DNA from 3 places in the Branchiibius cervicis genome. Region 2 is predicted to be linked to each of the others. Evidence: riboswitches for the same ligand, from Rfam matches in the RefSeq annotation. Region 2 holds a riboswitch; each other region holds the start of a gene.
The links. A riboswitch is a leader RNA that binds a small molecule or an ion and turns the genes downstream of it on or off. The one in region 2 is predicted to bind S-adenosylmethionine.
Positions count from the first base shown of each region.

Region 1: another riboswitch for S-adenosylmethionine. It lies ahead of ACFQBT_RS06130 (bifunctional o-acetylhomoserine/o-acetylserine sulfhydrylase); the one in region 2 lies ahead of ACFQBT_RS01145 (amino acid ABC transporter permease).
Region 3: another riboswitch for S-adenosylmethionine. It lies ahead of ACFQBT_RS18575 (DUF1684 domain-containing protein); the one in region 2 lies ahead of ACFQBT_RS01145 (amino acid ABC transporter permease).

Region 1 covers NZ_JBHSWJ010000002.1:1,143,385-1,147,975, reverse strand. Annotated here, with positions in the region: gene ACFQBT_RS06140 (HNH endonuclease signature motif containing protein) at 1-680, shown strand, start outside; gene ACFQBT_RS06135 (serine protein kinase RIO) at 685-1,614, opposite strand; gene ACFQBT_RS06130 (bifunctional o-acetylhomoserine/o-acetylserine sulfhydrylase) at 1,685-3,004, opposite strand; SAM riboswitch class IV at 3,055-3,179, opposite strand; gene ACFQBT_RS06125 (DUF445 domain-containing protein) at 3,250-4,536, opposite strand; gene ACFQBT_RS06120 (hypothetical protein) at 4,544-4,591, opposite strand, start outside.
Region 2 covers NZ_JBHSWJ010000002.1:174,554-179,144, reverse strand. Annotated here, with positions in the region: partial or broken gene ACFQBT_RS01160 (FAD-dependent oxidoreductase) at 1-76, opposite strand, end outside; gene ACFQBT_RS01155 (ABC transporter substrate-binding protein) at 4-1,029, opposite strand; partial or broken gene ACFQBT_RS01150 (amino acid ABC transporter ATP-binding protein) at 1,105-1,883, opposite strand; gene ACFQBT_RS01145 (amino acid ABC transporter permease) at 1,880-2,848, opposite strand; SAM riboswitch class IV at 2,917-3,032, opposite strand; gene ACFQBT_RS01140 (enoyl-CoA hydratase-related protein) at 3,105-3,791, shown strand; gene ACFQBT_RS01135 (Clp protease/crotonase-like domain-containing protein) at 3,788-3,985, shown strand; gene tadA (tRNA adenosine(34) deaminase TadA) at 3,996-4,475, opposite strand; gene upp (uracil phosphoribosyltransferase) at 4,474-4,591, shown strand, end outside.
Region 3 covers NZ_JBHSWJ010000002.1:3,583,795-3,588,385, forward strand. Annotated here, with positions in the region: gene ACFQBT_RS18555 (winged helix DNA-binding domain-containing protein) at 1-190, shown strand, start outside; gene ACFQBT_RS18560 (hypothetical protein) at 248-1,144, opposite strand; gene ACFQBT_RS18565 (class I SAM-dependent methyltransferase) at 1,351-1,980, shown strand; gene ACFQBT_RS18570 (hypothetical protein) at 1,981-2,313, opposite strand; SAM riboswitch class IV at 2,410-2,524, shown strand; gene ACFQBT_RS18575 (DUF1684 domain-containing protein) at 2,544-3,344, shown strand; gene ACFQBT_RS18580 (hypothetical protein) at 3,349-4,591, opposite strand, start outside.

The sequences.
Region 1 (4,591 bases), 970 kb from region 2:
GCCTGGACTACCACTGGCACGAAGACGGTCTGGAACCAGTCAACGGGCTCAATGAGTTGGATGCGGAACTACGAGCCCTGATCGCCGGCGAACTAGCCGACCTCAACACCACCGCCCGCGCCGAACACGACTCCACCGCACCACCGGGTAGCCGGCGGCCGCCGGATGAGGTCCCGGCCGGCGGGTCGGCGCCGTGGGAGGTTGCGGTGCAGGCAGGCCGGTTGGAACACGCCGCCAGCACCAGAGCCGGTCACCCTCACTGCGGGATCGGGGACGTGTTGCTGCCGCGGGTGGGGGTCATCCCCGCGGAGGTGATCACCCAGATGACCCACGTGCTCGGGATCAAGCTGACCCGCGCCCTGACCGACGCGACCACCGGCACCGTCATCGAAACCAGTGACCGGTCCTACCGTCCCGGGGCCCGCCTAGCCCGGTTCGTGCGAGCCCGCGACCAGCACTGCCGCTTCCCCGGCTGCACCCGACCCGCCAAACTCACCGACCTGGACCACGTGACCCGCTACCCCGACGGGCCCACCGCCGCCCACAACCTGCAATGCCTATGCCGCCACCACCACCGCGCCAAACACGAAGGCGGCTGGACCGTCACCATGACACCCCACGGCGTGTGCACCTGGACCAGCCCCGCCGGCCACACCTACACCACCCACCCCGGCAGCTGAGGCCTCACCACGCGTGCGCGGCGACCTCCCCGAAGAGTTCGTCGCCATCCACCGCGAGGCCTTTGCCGGCGAACCAGGTGGCGACGTTACGGCAGTCGCGGTGCAGGAAGTCCATACCGTGCGGGTTGCCGATCACATCGACGGTCTGCGGTACGTCGATGATCACCAGCCGCGAGCCGGCCACCAGCAGGTTGTACGCCGACAGGTCACCATGCGCGACGCCGAGGCCCGCCATGGTGATCAGCGCCGTACGGGCCTGATCGAACAGATCCTCCAGTTGCTCGCGCGATATTGCGCGCAGTGCCGCCAACCGCGGGGCCGGCGACCCGTCGGGGTGGGTGATCAACTCCATCAGGATCTCGGTGCCGTCGATCTGCACCGGGTACGGCACCGGTAACCCGGCCTCCCACAGTCTCACCAGGGACTCCCACTCGGCCATCGCCCAGCGACCGGCGGCCAGGTGCTTACCGAAGGATGTCTTCTTCGCCAGAGCCCGGCGCTCCCGGTGACCCTTCTTCGGGATCCCCCGGCCCTCGGTGTAGTCAGCCGTCCGGGTGAATGACGTGCGCTGCACGTCGCGGTACCGCTTGGCCGCCAGCCGGGTCGTGCGCGGCTGGCCCGACACACTTGCGCGCTCGAGCAGGAAGACGTCGGCTTCCTTTCCCGTCTTGAGGATGCCCAGCTCGGTCTCGACCGACTCGTCGTCGGAGACCAGCCACTCGGGCCACGGCGCCGGGCCGCGGGACAGGGCTGGAATCTGCCGCCAGCTCGACCATCGCTGACCGGGTTCCAGTTCGTGGACCTCGAAGCGGGCAAGGAAGGGAAGAATCGACGCTTCAGTTGCGTCGGAAGGGTTCTGGTTCAACGGTATTCCGATCATCAGGAAGTAGGTGGCGGACGCACGTGAACACGGCCATGGCACGACCTCCCTCATCTCGATCGGATACGACAACACCCACCGTGTCAGAGACGCGGTGGGTGTTGCGAATGGTTTTTCGGCCGGATCAGGCCTTCGCGGCGCGGAAGCCCTGGTCCAGGTCGGCAATGATGTCGTCGATGTGCTCCAGACCGACCGCAAGACGCACCAGACCCGGTGTCACACCCGCGGCCAGACGGTCCTCGTCGCTGCCCTGACTGTGCGTCGTCGAGGCCGGGTGGATCGCCAGCGACCGGACATCGCCGATGTTAGCCACCAGCGAGAACAGCTCCAGGGAGTCCACGAACTTCTTCCCCGCGTCGACGCCGCCCTCGATCTCGAAGGACAGCACCGCACCTGAGCCGAGCGGCGTGTACTTCTGCGCAAGGTCGTAGTAGGGGCTGCCCGGCAGCGAGGCCCACAGGACCTCCTTGACCTGCTCCTGCGTCTGCAGCCACTCGGCGACCTTGCGAGCGTTCTCCAGGTGCCGCTCGATGCGCAGGCTCAGGGTCTCGATACCCTGCGCAATCAGGAAGGCGTTGAACGGCGACAGCGGCGCACCGAGATCGCGCTGCAACTGCACCCGCGCCTTGAGGATGAAGGCCAGATTGGCCCCCAGCGGACTTCCGACGCCGAGGTCACGGGCGTAGACCAGGCCGTGGTAGCTCTCCTCCGGCGTGTTGTAGTTCGGGAACTTCTCCGGATCCTTGCCGAAGTCGAAGTTGCCGCTGTCGACGATCACACCGGCGATCGACGTGCCATGTCCGCCCAGGTACTTGGTCGCCGAGTGCACCACGATGTCGGCGCCGTGCTCGATCGGGCGCAGCACGTACGGCGTGGCCACTGTGTTGTCGACGACCAGCGGGACCCCGGCCTCGTGCGCCACCGAGGCAACACCCTCGATGTCGAGGATCTCCTGCTTGGGGTTGGCGATGGTCTCGCCGTAGAACAGCTTGGTGTTCGGGCGGATCGCCGCGCGCCACTGCTCCAGGTCGGTCGCGTCCTGCACGAACGTGGTCTCGATGCCCAACTTCTTCAGCGTGTACTTCAACAGGTTGAAGGTGCCGCCGTAGAGCGCCGGGCTGGCCACGATGTGGTCGCCCGCCTCCGCGATGTTCAGGATGGCGAGGGTCTCGGCGGCCTGGCCGGAAGCGGTGAGCAACGCGCCGACGCCGCCCTCGAGGCTGGCGATCCGCTGCTCGACCACGTCGTTGGTCGGGTTCATCAACCGGGTGTAGATGTTCCCGAACTCGCTGAGGCCGAAGAGGTTCGCGGCCTGGGTGGTGTCGTTGAAGACGTAGGAGGTGGTCTGGTAGATCGGCAGTGCTCGGGCCTGCGTCGTGGGATCGACGCTCTGACCGGCATGGATCTGCCGGGTCTCGAAGGACCAGTTAGGGGTGTCGCTCATGACGAACCTTTCGGGTGTCCGGTATCTGACTGGTGCGGACGCTCACGGGTCGTCCGCGCTTGCCCGGTCACTCGGCGTACGTCGAGTGGCTGGGCCAGGTCCTCACCCGGGGCACCCCACCGCGGAGGAGGGTTGCCGGCCAGCGAGCCGGGGCTTGGCGCTGGCACTCATGACCTGCCGAGAAACTACACCCAGCCGCTTGGAAATGTATAACCGTCTCTTATACCGAGCCGATGGTGAGCCGCTCAGAGGAACTGCGACACGGTGTAGATCAACAGACCCACCAGACCGCCGACCACGGTGCCGTTGATCCGGATGAACTGCAGGTCGCGCCCGACGTGCAGCTCGATCCGCTCGGAAGCCTCCTTGCCGTCCCAGCGCTGGATGGTCTGGGAGATGACGCTGGACAGCTCGCGGCCGTACGTCGACACCAGGTGACCGGCCACCTCGCTGATCCGCCGGTCCACCGCTGCCTGCAACTCCGGATCGGTCACCAGTCGCTGCCCGGTGTCACCGATCAAGCGGGCGAGCCGCACCCGCAGGTCGCCGTCGGGATCGTTCAGCGCGTCGACGAGCACGGTCTGGCCCGACCGCCACAGGGACAGCAAGGAGGTGGAAACGTTCGGGTGCGAGAGGAGACGGACCTTCAGCGCCTCGGTCTGCTGCATCGTGTCGGGGTCGTGCTGCAGCTGGTCGGCCAGTTGCCGCAACACGTTGTCGAGCGCACCGCGGACCGGGTGGTTCGGGTTGTCGCGGATGTCCTCCAGCCACTTCACGATCTCGGTGTGCAACCGGGTCGAGACCGTGTCGTCCAGCCACTTGGGCGACCACGACGGCGCGCGCTCGGAAATGATGGAGGTCACGCTGCTGCGGTTGTCACGGACCCAGGCGTGCAACTCACGTGCGGTCAGATCGACCAGACCGTGGTGCGATCCGTCGTCGACGATGCCCTCCAACAGCGTGCCGAGCAGTTCGGACACCGGTTCGCGGGCCACCCGGGGCAGCAGCACCCGGTCGAGCAGACCCTTGACGTCCTCGTCCTTGATGTTGCCAACTGCGCGAGCCAGTGCCGGTGCCGACTGGTCGACCACGCGCCGGGCATTGACGGGTTCGGCGAGCCACTCCCCGATCCGGCGGGCGACCTGCGCCCCGGCCAGCCGCTCCTGGACGTTGTCGGCCGTGAGGAAGTTCTCCGTGACGAACTCCTCCAGGTTCTCCCCGATGGAATCCTTGCGCTCAGGGATGATCGCCGTGTGCGGGATCGGCAATCCGAGCGGATGCCGGAAGAGCGCGGTGACCGCGAACCAGTCGGCGACCGCGCCGACCATCGCCGCTTCGGACGCGGCGTTCACGTAACCCCAGACGCCGCCGTGACCGTGAGTGGCGACGAAGACGATGGCGGCGAGAACGAGCAGACCGGTGGCCACGAAACGCATCCGGCGCAGGGCCGAGCGCCGACGGGCATCTCCCGCCGAGTCCAGCATCGGGCCGGATGGTGCGCTGCGCGCCGGTGCGGTTTCCGCTGTGCTCATCGCTGCCTCAGCCCTTGACCGCCCAGACCTCACGGTCCAGTACGGCGCCGTCCTT
Region 2 (4,591 bases):
GGGTCACGAGTTGTCCAGAGGCAGACCGGGCGGGTTGATCTGCGAGGTCTTCACCGCCTCGTTGGACAGGTTCCATACCTTCAGCCAGGTGGCGTACGTGCCGTCCTCGATGAGGTGGTTGATGGCTGCGGCCAGCGGTTTGGCCAGGCCGGAGTCCTTCTTCGTGGTGGCGGCAATCAGACCCTGCAGGCTGGAGCCGGCCCCGGAGAAGGTGCCCGCGATGCGCACCGCGTTCGGTGTGGACTGCGTCTGTCGCACCTGGTAGGCGGCGCCCGGATTGGGGCCGAAGTAGGCGTCGATCTTGCCGGCCGCCAGTGCCACGAACGTGTCGTTGTTGCTCGGGAAGTACTTCACCTGAAGATCCTTGCCCTCACCCTGCAGCTTCTTCTTCCACTCCAACAGGATCCGCTCCTGGTTGGTACCCGAGCCGACGGCAACCGTTTTGCCGGCAAGGCTCTGGTAGTCGGAGAAGTTCCACGAATCGGTCTTCGGCACCACGAACGCCAGGTTGTCCTGGCGATAGCTGGCGAAGTCGTACTTGCGCTTGCGCTCTTCGGTGTCGGTGATGTTGGAGACACCGACCTCGGTCTTACCGCTGTCGATCCCGACGAAGAGGTTCTCCCAGGTGGAGTTCTTGATGTCCGGCTCGAGCCCGAACACGGCGGCGACCAGACGGCCCAGGTCCGGCTCCGAACCGGTGAGCGTCTGCTGGTCGTCGCCGACGAAGGCCAACGGTGGGAACCCGGCCGGTAGTGCGCCGATGCCGATGACCAGCTTTCCGCCGTCCAGGACGCCCTGAGGCAGGGTGTTTCGAATCGCGTCAACCTGAGCCACCGTTACTTTCGCCGGTACGGCCGCTCCGTTGGAGTGCTGGCCCAGGGTGAGTTCGGTCTTGCCGTCTTTGCTCCTGGACTCAGCGGCGTCGGAGGAGGAGCAGGCCGTGGCGAAGCTCGCGAGGCCAAGGGCAGCGGCGCCACCGACGACCCCGCGCAGCAGGGTGCGGCGATCGGGCTGGGAACGATAGGTCATGACGTTTCCTTTCGGGAATGGTTCGTGGACCGGCCTGTTGACGACAGGGCCGGGTGAGACTGCGCTGCGGAATTGCTAGAGGACCGCGGACAAGAAGGCGCGGGTCCGCTCATGCGCCGGGTTGTCCAGTACCTCGACCGGTGGCCCCTGCTCCAAGAGGACCCCCTGGTCGAGGAAGACGATGCGGTCCGCGACTTCACGGGCGAAACCGATTTCGTGCGTGACGATCACCAGGGTGCGACCGCTGCGCGCGAGATCCTGATCACCGCGAGCACCTCACCGACCAGCTCCGGATCCAGAGCCGAGGTGGGCTCGTCGAAGAGGATCACGCCCGGATCGAGAGCTAGCGCCCGGGCAATCGCGACCCGCTGTTGCTGACCTCCGGACAGTTGCCGTGGGTAGGCATCTTCCTTCTGCGCCAAACCGACCTGGGCGAGGAGTTCGGCAGCTCGCCGCCGAGCTGTCGGCCCATCCGTGTGACCGGTGGCGACGGGTGCCGCGGCGACGTTCTCCAGCACCGTCAGGTGCGGGAAGAGATTGAAGGACTGGAAGACGAAGCCGATCTGTGCACGTTGCTTCAGGATCTCGCGCTCACTGAGTTCCTTCAGATCAGAACCGTGTTCGCGGACGCCAATGAGCTCGTCGCCGACCTGCACATAGCCCAGGTCCGGCTTCTCGAGGTGGTTGATCGTACGCAGCAACGTCGACTTTCCGGATCCCGACGGGCCGATGATCACGACGACCTCGCCCGGCCGCACGGTCAACTGCACGTCGTCGAGAACGGCGTTGTCGGCGTACCTCTTGGTCACGTTGTGGACGTGGATTGCGGCGGAGGTGACCGGCGCGGCGCTCATGCCGTCACCTGCTTGCGACCGATGACGGCGCGCAGCCGTTGCAGCGGCGTCGGCGGCAACGTCCGCACTGCCCCGCGGGCGTAGTGCCGCTCGACGTAGAACTGCACCACGGACAGAGCACTGGTGAGGATCACATACCAGACGGTTGCTACCAGCAGCAGCGGGATGATGTCGCCGGGATAGGTGCTGCCCAGCGTCTGCACCTGCCCGAAGAGGTCGAGTAGCGAGACGTAGAAGACCAGCGAGCTCGCTTTGATGAGCCCGATCAACTGATTGACGAAGTTCGGCACGATCGAGCGAAGCGCCTGCGGCAGAACGATTCTGCGGAACTGGTACCTCTTGGGCAGACCCAGCGCGGCAGCCGCCTCGTGCTGGCCCTGGTCGACCGACAGGATGCCGGCGCGCACGACCTCCGAGCCGTAGGCGGCTTCCGCCAGGGACAGACCGATGATCGCCAACGCGATGTCGGTGGCCAGCCGCGATTCGTCGAAGCGGACGAACTCCGGCCCGAAGGGCACCCCGAGACTGATGGTCTTGTACAGAGCGCCGAAGTTGACCAGGAACAGCAGGATCACGATCAACGGGATCGACCGGAACAACCAGGTGTAGGCCCAACTGGCCGCCCGCAGCAACGGATTGCTGGACAGACGAGCGACTGCCAGAACGAGCGCTCCGATGAAACCAAGCACCGCCGCTGCGGCCGTCACTTTCAACGTGATCCAAAGTCCCTGCAGGACAACGGGTCTGGTGAACCAGTAGCCGAAACGATCCCATTGGAAGAACGGGTTGGTGATCAGCGCGTTGATCGCCATCGCTGCCAGGACGGCGACACCGGCGGCGGCCACCCAGCGCCACGGGTGCCGTTGCGGGATGACCCTGCGGGCAGTGCGGTCAGCAGAGGGGTCCGAAGCAACGTCGGCAACCTGCTCGACTGCGGCTTGTGCATAACCGGGAGGTGAGGACATGGACGACTCCAACGAGTTCGAAGGCCACGACGTGAGCCGACGACCTTCGTGACGCGGCCGAGGCTGCGTCACTGCGCTTGCCCGCGCGGGTTCGCTAACGGGCCGGGCTTTCACCTGGAGCACCCCACCGCGGAACGAGGGTTGCTGGTCGACCAGCCAGGGCTTGTCATCGACGCTCAATGCCTACCGGGAGAGTAGACATTGTTTCAGTGACCCGTCAACTCCACGTGCCGACGCCGTGCGGGATGATCGATCCGTGAGCGACTACGAAACCCTGGACTACAGCGTCGTGGACGGGATCTGCACGCTGACCCTCAACCGGCCCGAGCAACTGAACTCCTTCACCGTGACCATGGCGAACGAGTTGGTCGACGCCTTCACCCGCGCCAGCACGGACGACGACACCCGCGTCGTCGTGGTCACCGGCGCCGGGCGGGCCTTCTGCGCCGGTATGGATCTGACCAAGGAGGGCAACGTCTTCGGCCTCACGCCGGGGCTGGCGCCGACGGTGCAGGACCTGACCGAGCGCCTTGACGACCCCGAGATCTTCGAGGGTGTGCGCGATACCGGCGGGCGCGTTTCCCTGGCCATCTACGCCTGCACCAAGCCGGTGATCGCCGCGATCAACGGCGCCGCCGTGGGCATCGGGGCGACCATGACGCTGCCGATGGACATCCGCCTGGCCTCGACCAAAGCCCGGATCGGCTTCGTCTTCGGGCGCCTGGGCATCGTGCCCGAGGCCACCTCGTCGTGGTTCCTGCCGCGCATCGTGGGCATCTCCCGCGCCCTGGAATGGACGTACGCCGCGGACATCCTCTCCCCGACGAGGCCCTGGCGGGTGGCTTGGTCCGCTCACTGCACGAGCCTGACGAACTGTTGCCCGCGGCGTACGAACTGGCCCGCAAATTCATCGACGGTCGCTCGGCGGTCGGTATCGCGTTGACCCGGCAGATGATGTACCGCAACAGCGCCCAGCCGCACCCGATGGAAGCGCACCGGATCGACTCGCTGGCGATGTACTACACCAGCTTCGCCGACGGCCAGGAGGGCGTGCGAGCGTTCCTGGAGAAGCGCGACACCGAGTTCACCGGGCGCACGTCCAGCGACATGCCGCCGTTCTATCCCTGGCAGGAATGAGCCGGCCGGGCTAACGGCGTCGCGCGCGGAAGAAGTCGGTCAGGAGCTGGGCACATTCGTCCCGCCGGACCCCGCCGAGCGAGTCCACGCGGTGCGGGGATGGGTTCTGCTCGATGACATCCCAGGCGCTCCCGCACGCACCGGCCTTGGGATCCCAGGCGCCGAAGACGATGTGCGCGATCCGCGACTGCATGATCGCGCCCGCGCACATCAGACACGGCTCCAACGTGACCGCGATGGTGCAGTCGTCGAGGCGGTAATGGCCGAGGGTCGCCGCGGCCGCCCGGATGGCGACGATTTCGGCGTGCGCCAGCGGATCGGCGTCGGCGACACGGCGATTCGGACCGGCCCCGATGAGCCGACCGTGTGCGTCGACGATGACTGCGCCCACCGGCACGTCATCGGTGGGGAGGGCGACGCGCGCCTGGTCCAGAGCCAGACCCAGCCACTCGGCGTACGGCGACGAATCCACGGCTAAAGTCTCAGGCATGCGCGTCCTTGTCGCCAATCACCCACTGATCGCCCACAAACTGACCTACCTGCGCGACAAGGAGACCGACAGTCCCACCTTCCGCCGGCTCGCGGACGAGCTGGTCACGCTGCTGG
Region 3 (4,591 bases), 3.4 Mb from region 2:
GGACGGGCAGCTGATCGGTGCCTGGGCCGTGGGCCCGGACGGCCAGTTGCGCACGGCGGTCCCGGGTGACTACGGCGCCGAGGCGCGGGTCGCTGTCGACGAGGCGGCGGCAGACCTCGGCAGCCGCATGGAGGGTGCCGTGGTCCGGCCGGTCTTCCCGACCCCGCTCGAACGGTCGCTGCGGGGCTGACCCGTTCGGCCGCGTGCACGAGCACGGCTGAGTTCGCAGCCAGTCGGCGTACGCCGGTCATTCGGCGCCGGGGGCGGCTTCCACTTCCAGCACCGTCGCCGACGGTGCGGATCGTTCCCACAGCACCGCGCCCACACATGCGGTGAGGACCCAGCCGACGGCGATCGCGCCGCACCAGATGATGATCGCCATCGCGACGCCGATCGGTCCGAAACCGTTCCACCCCTCCAGCAGGGATGGCGCGAACAGCCGCTCCACCAGCGGCAGAATGACGCCGTCGATGGTCAGACCGGCGAAACCGGCCGTCACCAGGAACCGTGCGCCCCGGCCGCCCTCACGCACCAGAAGGGCAGGGGTCACCGTCCAGAACACCCAGAGCGGGATCAACGACACCAGATACAGCGGAATCGCCACGGAGAGTGGGTGATCACCACCGAACGCGACGACGTCGTGGATCGCGAGGGTGACCAGGTAGGCGACGAACCACAGCGTCCCGCGGCCCACGCGCTGCCAGAAGGTCAACGGCTCGCGGCGCCAAGCGGCCGCAAAGATTCCGGCCACCTGGGACGTCATCGGAATCCCCCACACCAGGAACCCGGCGAGACCGACCACGGTCCAGGACGAACGCAACGCATCGGCTGCACCGAACGCCTCGCGCACCGTTTGCCCGAGGGATCCGCTCAGCCCGAGCTGACGCTGGAAGAGCACGCCGACGCTGATGTTGGCGGCGAACCCGCTGAAGTATCCGAAGCCCAGGATGACCAACGGGAGGACTGTCGTGAACAGCGTGAGTGAGAGCAGGCCGGCCTGCGTGCCGCCGTCGATGTCCTGGAACCGGCGTACCACTGCCGGCACAAAGGCAGTCGCCCGTCGTTCCTGCAGCCGCTGGTATTGCGCACCCAATCCGAGGCGCTCTGCCGCCGCCCGCGCAGTGTCGTGCGATTCCTCATCCATGGCGTCACTGAACCTATCCGTACGCAGGCACCGATGGGCGTCGTCGCGGCCCGACCGGCGCCCGAGCGGGACTGGCACGATGGACTCATGAGGCCCTATGCGGAGCTCATCGCCGAGGCCGAGGCCGCCGACGTCGCCGGATGGGGATTCGAGTGGCTGGCCGGTCGGGCCACGGAGGAACGGCCCCCTGGGGGTACGCCCACCTGGTGGCCGGCCGGCTGGCGAAGGCGCGGCGCGCCCTGGACATCGACACCGGTGGCGGGGAGGTCATCGCTGAAGCCCCCGTGCTCCCTGCGGCCATGACGGTCACCGAGTCGTGGCCGCCCAACGCCGACCGGGCGCGGACGCGGCTGGCGGGACGCGGCGTCCGTGTGGTGCAGACCGATCCAGGTGCTCCGTTGCCGTTCGCGGATCGATCCTTCGATCTGGTCACCTCCCGGCACCCGGTGCAGCCGGACTGGACCGAGATCGGCCGGGTGTTGGAGCCGGAGGGGCACTACGTCGCACAGCACGTCGGTCCGGCGTCGGCGTTCGAGTTGATCGAGTACTTTCTCGGCGCGCAGCCCGAAGCACGCGCGGCGCGGGATCCGAGAACCGAAGCGGCAGAGGCGAGGAGCGCTGGGCTGACGGTCGTTGATCTGCGTACGGCGCGCTGCCGGATGGAGTTCTACGACGTGGGTGCCGTGGTGTGGACGCTACGCAAATGCGTGTGGTGGGTGCCGGATTTCACCGTGGAGCGTTACGACCTGCAGCTACGTGAACTGGATGCCCGGATGCGGCGGGGCGAGCCGTTCGTCGCGCACTCGACGAGGCATCTGATCGACGCCCGCCGCTAGCTACTCGGTCGCGGCTTCCGGCGCCGACCCGGCCAGCCGCTGCTGAACCCGCTGGTCTACCAACGCATCCAGCTTCTTCTGCGACAGGGCGCGATGCAGTGGCAGCCCCAGCCCGAGACCGATCAGCACCCCGGCACCGAGGGCGATCCCGCTGATGATCAGCATCTTGGGCCGCGGGTCGTGCAGCGTCTCCTTCGTGCCACCGCCCTGGTAGCGGGTCGCGATTTCCCAGACGACCTTCATGTCGACGCTGACCGCCATGAACAGCATCACGGCGCCGACGATGAGCGCGATCAGGCCGAGCGCCAGAAGGGTCAGCTTGAGCTTCTTCATAGGCAAACCGTATTGCACCCGAGCCGCTAAGAGCCTGAGATGAGTGGTCCGAACAGAAGTGGACAAGCCGACCGCACATCCCCTACTTTCAAAGTAGGCATTGAGCGTCAGCGACAAGCCCTGGCTGGCTGACCGGCAACCCTCCTACCGCGGTGGGGTGCTCCAGGTGAAAGCCCGGCCCGATCGGATCCCCGGCGGGCAAGCGTGAGAGCCACCCCGAGGGAGCAGCCATGAGCAACGCCGTCATCCACAGCACCGACTTCGCCTCCGAATGGCAGCGCTGGCACGACCACCACGAGCAGGTCCGGTCCGACCGGCACGGCTTCCTGGCGGTCACCGGTCTGCACTTCCTGACCGACCAACCCCAGCGATTCGAGCGGGCCCCCGGACAGTGGTGGGCAGACGACCGCGGCATCCACGTCCGTCTGGACGACGGCGAGGCGCTGACCAAGGACGGCGAGCGCCTCGAAGGTACCGTCGACTTCGGAGTCATCCCCGAACGTGCCGGTGTGACAGTGGGATTCGGCGACGGTGTCATCGAGATCGCCAAGCGCGGTGGCGAGGACATCATCCGTCCGCGGCACCCCGACCACGAGATCCTGACCGCGTACCAAGGCACACCCGCCTTCGCCCCCGACCCGTCCTGGGTCGTCGAAGGCCGCTACACGGCGTACGACGAGCCGGTCCCCACCACGGTCGGCGCCGCGGTCGACGGTCTGCAACACGTCTACGACGCACCCGGCGAGATCCACTTCACCAAGGACGGGCAGGACCTGACCCTCGTGGCGTTCCCCGGGCACGGGGACGATCTGCTGGTGCTGCTGCGCGATGCGACCAGTGGGGTCAGCACGTACGCCGCGAACCGGGCCCTGTCGGTCCCCGCGCCGGACGCCGAGGGCCGGGTCACGCTCGACTTCAACCGCGCGATCAACCTGCCGTGCGCCTATACGCCGTACGCCACCTGTCCGCTCCCGCCGTCGCGCAACCGGTTGCCGATTGCGGTCGAGGCTGGCGAAAAGACGCCCGCCTGATCGCTTAGGCCGGGGGGATGTCCACCTGCGACCACCAACGCACCGCAGTGCGCTCCAACGGAGCCAGGCCGGTCTCCTGGGACAGTTCCTCCAGGCCCGGGTGGGCCGACATCCCTGCGGCATAGAGCAGTCGTCGCCGCTCGACGTTGGGCGCGCGCATCTCCGCACCCAGGTCGATGTCGGGCGGGAATGCGCGGTTGTGTGCCAACGGCACCAGCAATCTGGCCCGCTGGTCCGGATCGGCCTGTCGGTAGGTGTCGCCGAGGGAACCCGCGTCGTAGCGCTGGCAGGAGTTCAGTGTCACCTGGGCGCCGGGCAGATCCTGGTCGTGATGCTCCAGATGGTGCGACAGCGCGTCGGCGAACGGGCTGGAGGCCAGCACGATCGCACCCGTCAGGGGTGAGATCTCATCCGACAAGGCTTCGCGCAACCGGTAGATGAGCCCCTCGACCAGGGTGGCCGGCCGGTGCGGGCGCGTCTGCTCGAGCAGTTTCTCCGCGATGCGATCGCACCGGGCCCGCAGCACCCGGGTCTCCTCGGGGCTGCGGTCGGCCGCCGACCGCGCGGCGCGGTGCTCGAGCAGATCTCGTCGGGCCCGGTCCCCCAGCCGGGCCAGCAGGTGCGTCTGGGCGGGTCGCACCAGGAGGTTGAAGATCAACACCGCCGGCTCGTATCGCGACGATCCGGGTTGGCTGAGATCGGCAAGGAGTTGCTCGCCGAGACGGGCCCAGAAGGCCGGTGTGATCTGATCCTCGACGACCGCCAGTTCGATCGCTCCGCCGGCAAGGAGCAGCGCAACGCCCTCGAGCTTCTGGTAACTGTCCATCAGCACCTCGGCGGTGCGCGGATGGTGGGCCTTGGGCAACAGCTCCAAGGTGTCTCCGATGACGGAGTACCCGCAGGCCGAGAGGTGTTCCTCGATTGCATCGCCCACCAGGTCGCGGGTGAACTCGTCCTTGGCCAACCGGATCAGGGCCCGCATCCGGAACTGGTATGCCGACCCGAGGGATACGGTCATCTCGGTCATCAGCCGGGAGATCAGGGCCTGGGTGTCGGCGCTGCGCAACACCAGTCCGCCGGCCGGTGCGGTCAGCAGGTGGCTGAGGCGGTGCCAGTCGGGGCCGTTGAGGCCGCTGTCCACCCGATCCAGCAGCGACCGGCGCTGCATCCGATCGATGTGCACCACCGCGCTGTCCTCCAGGTGCGCACCGATGATCCCCGGTGCCAGGCCGAGCACCTGCTCGAAG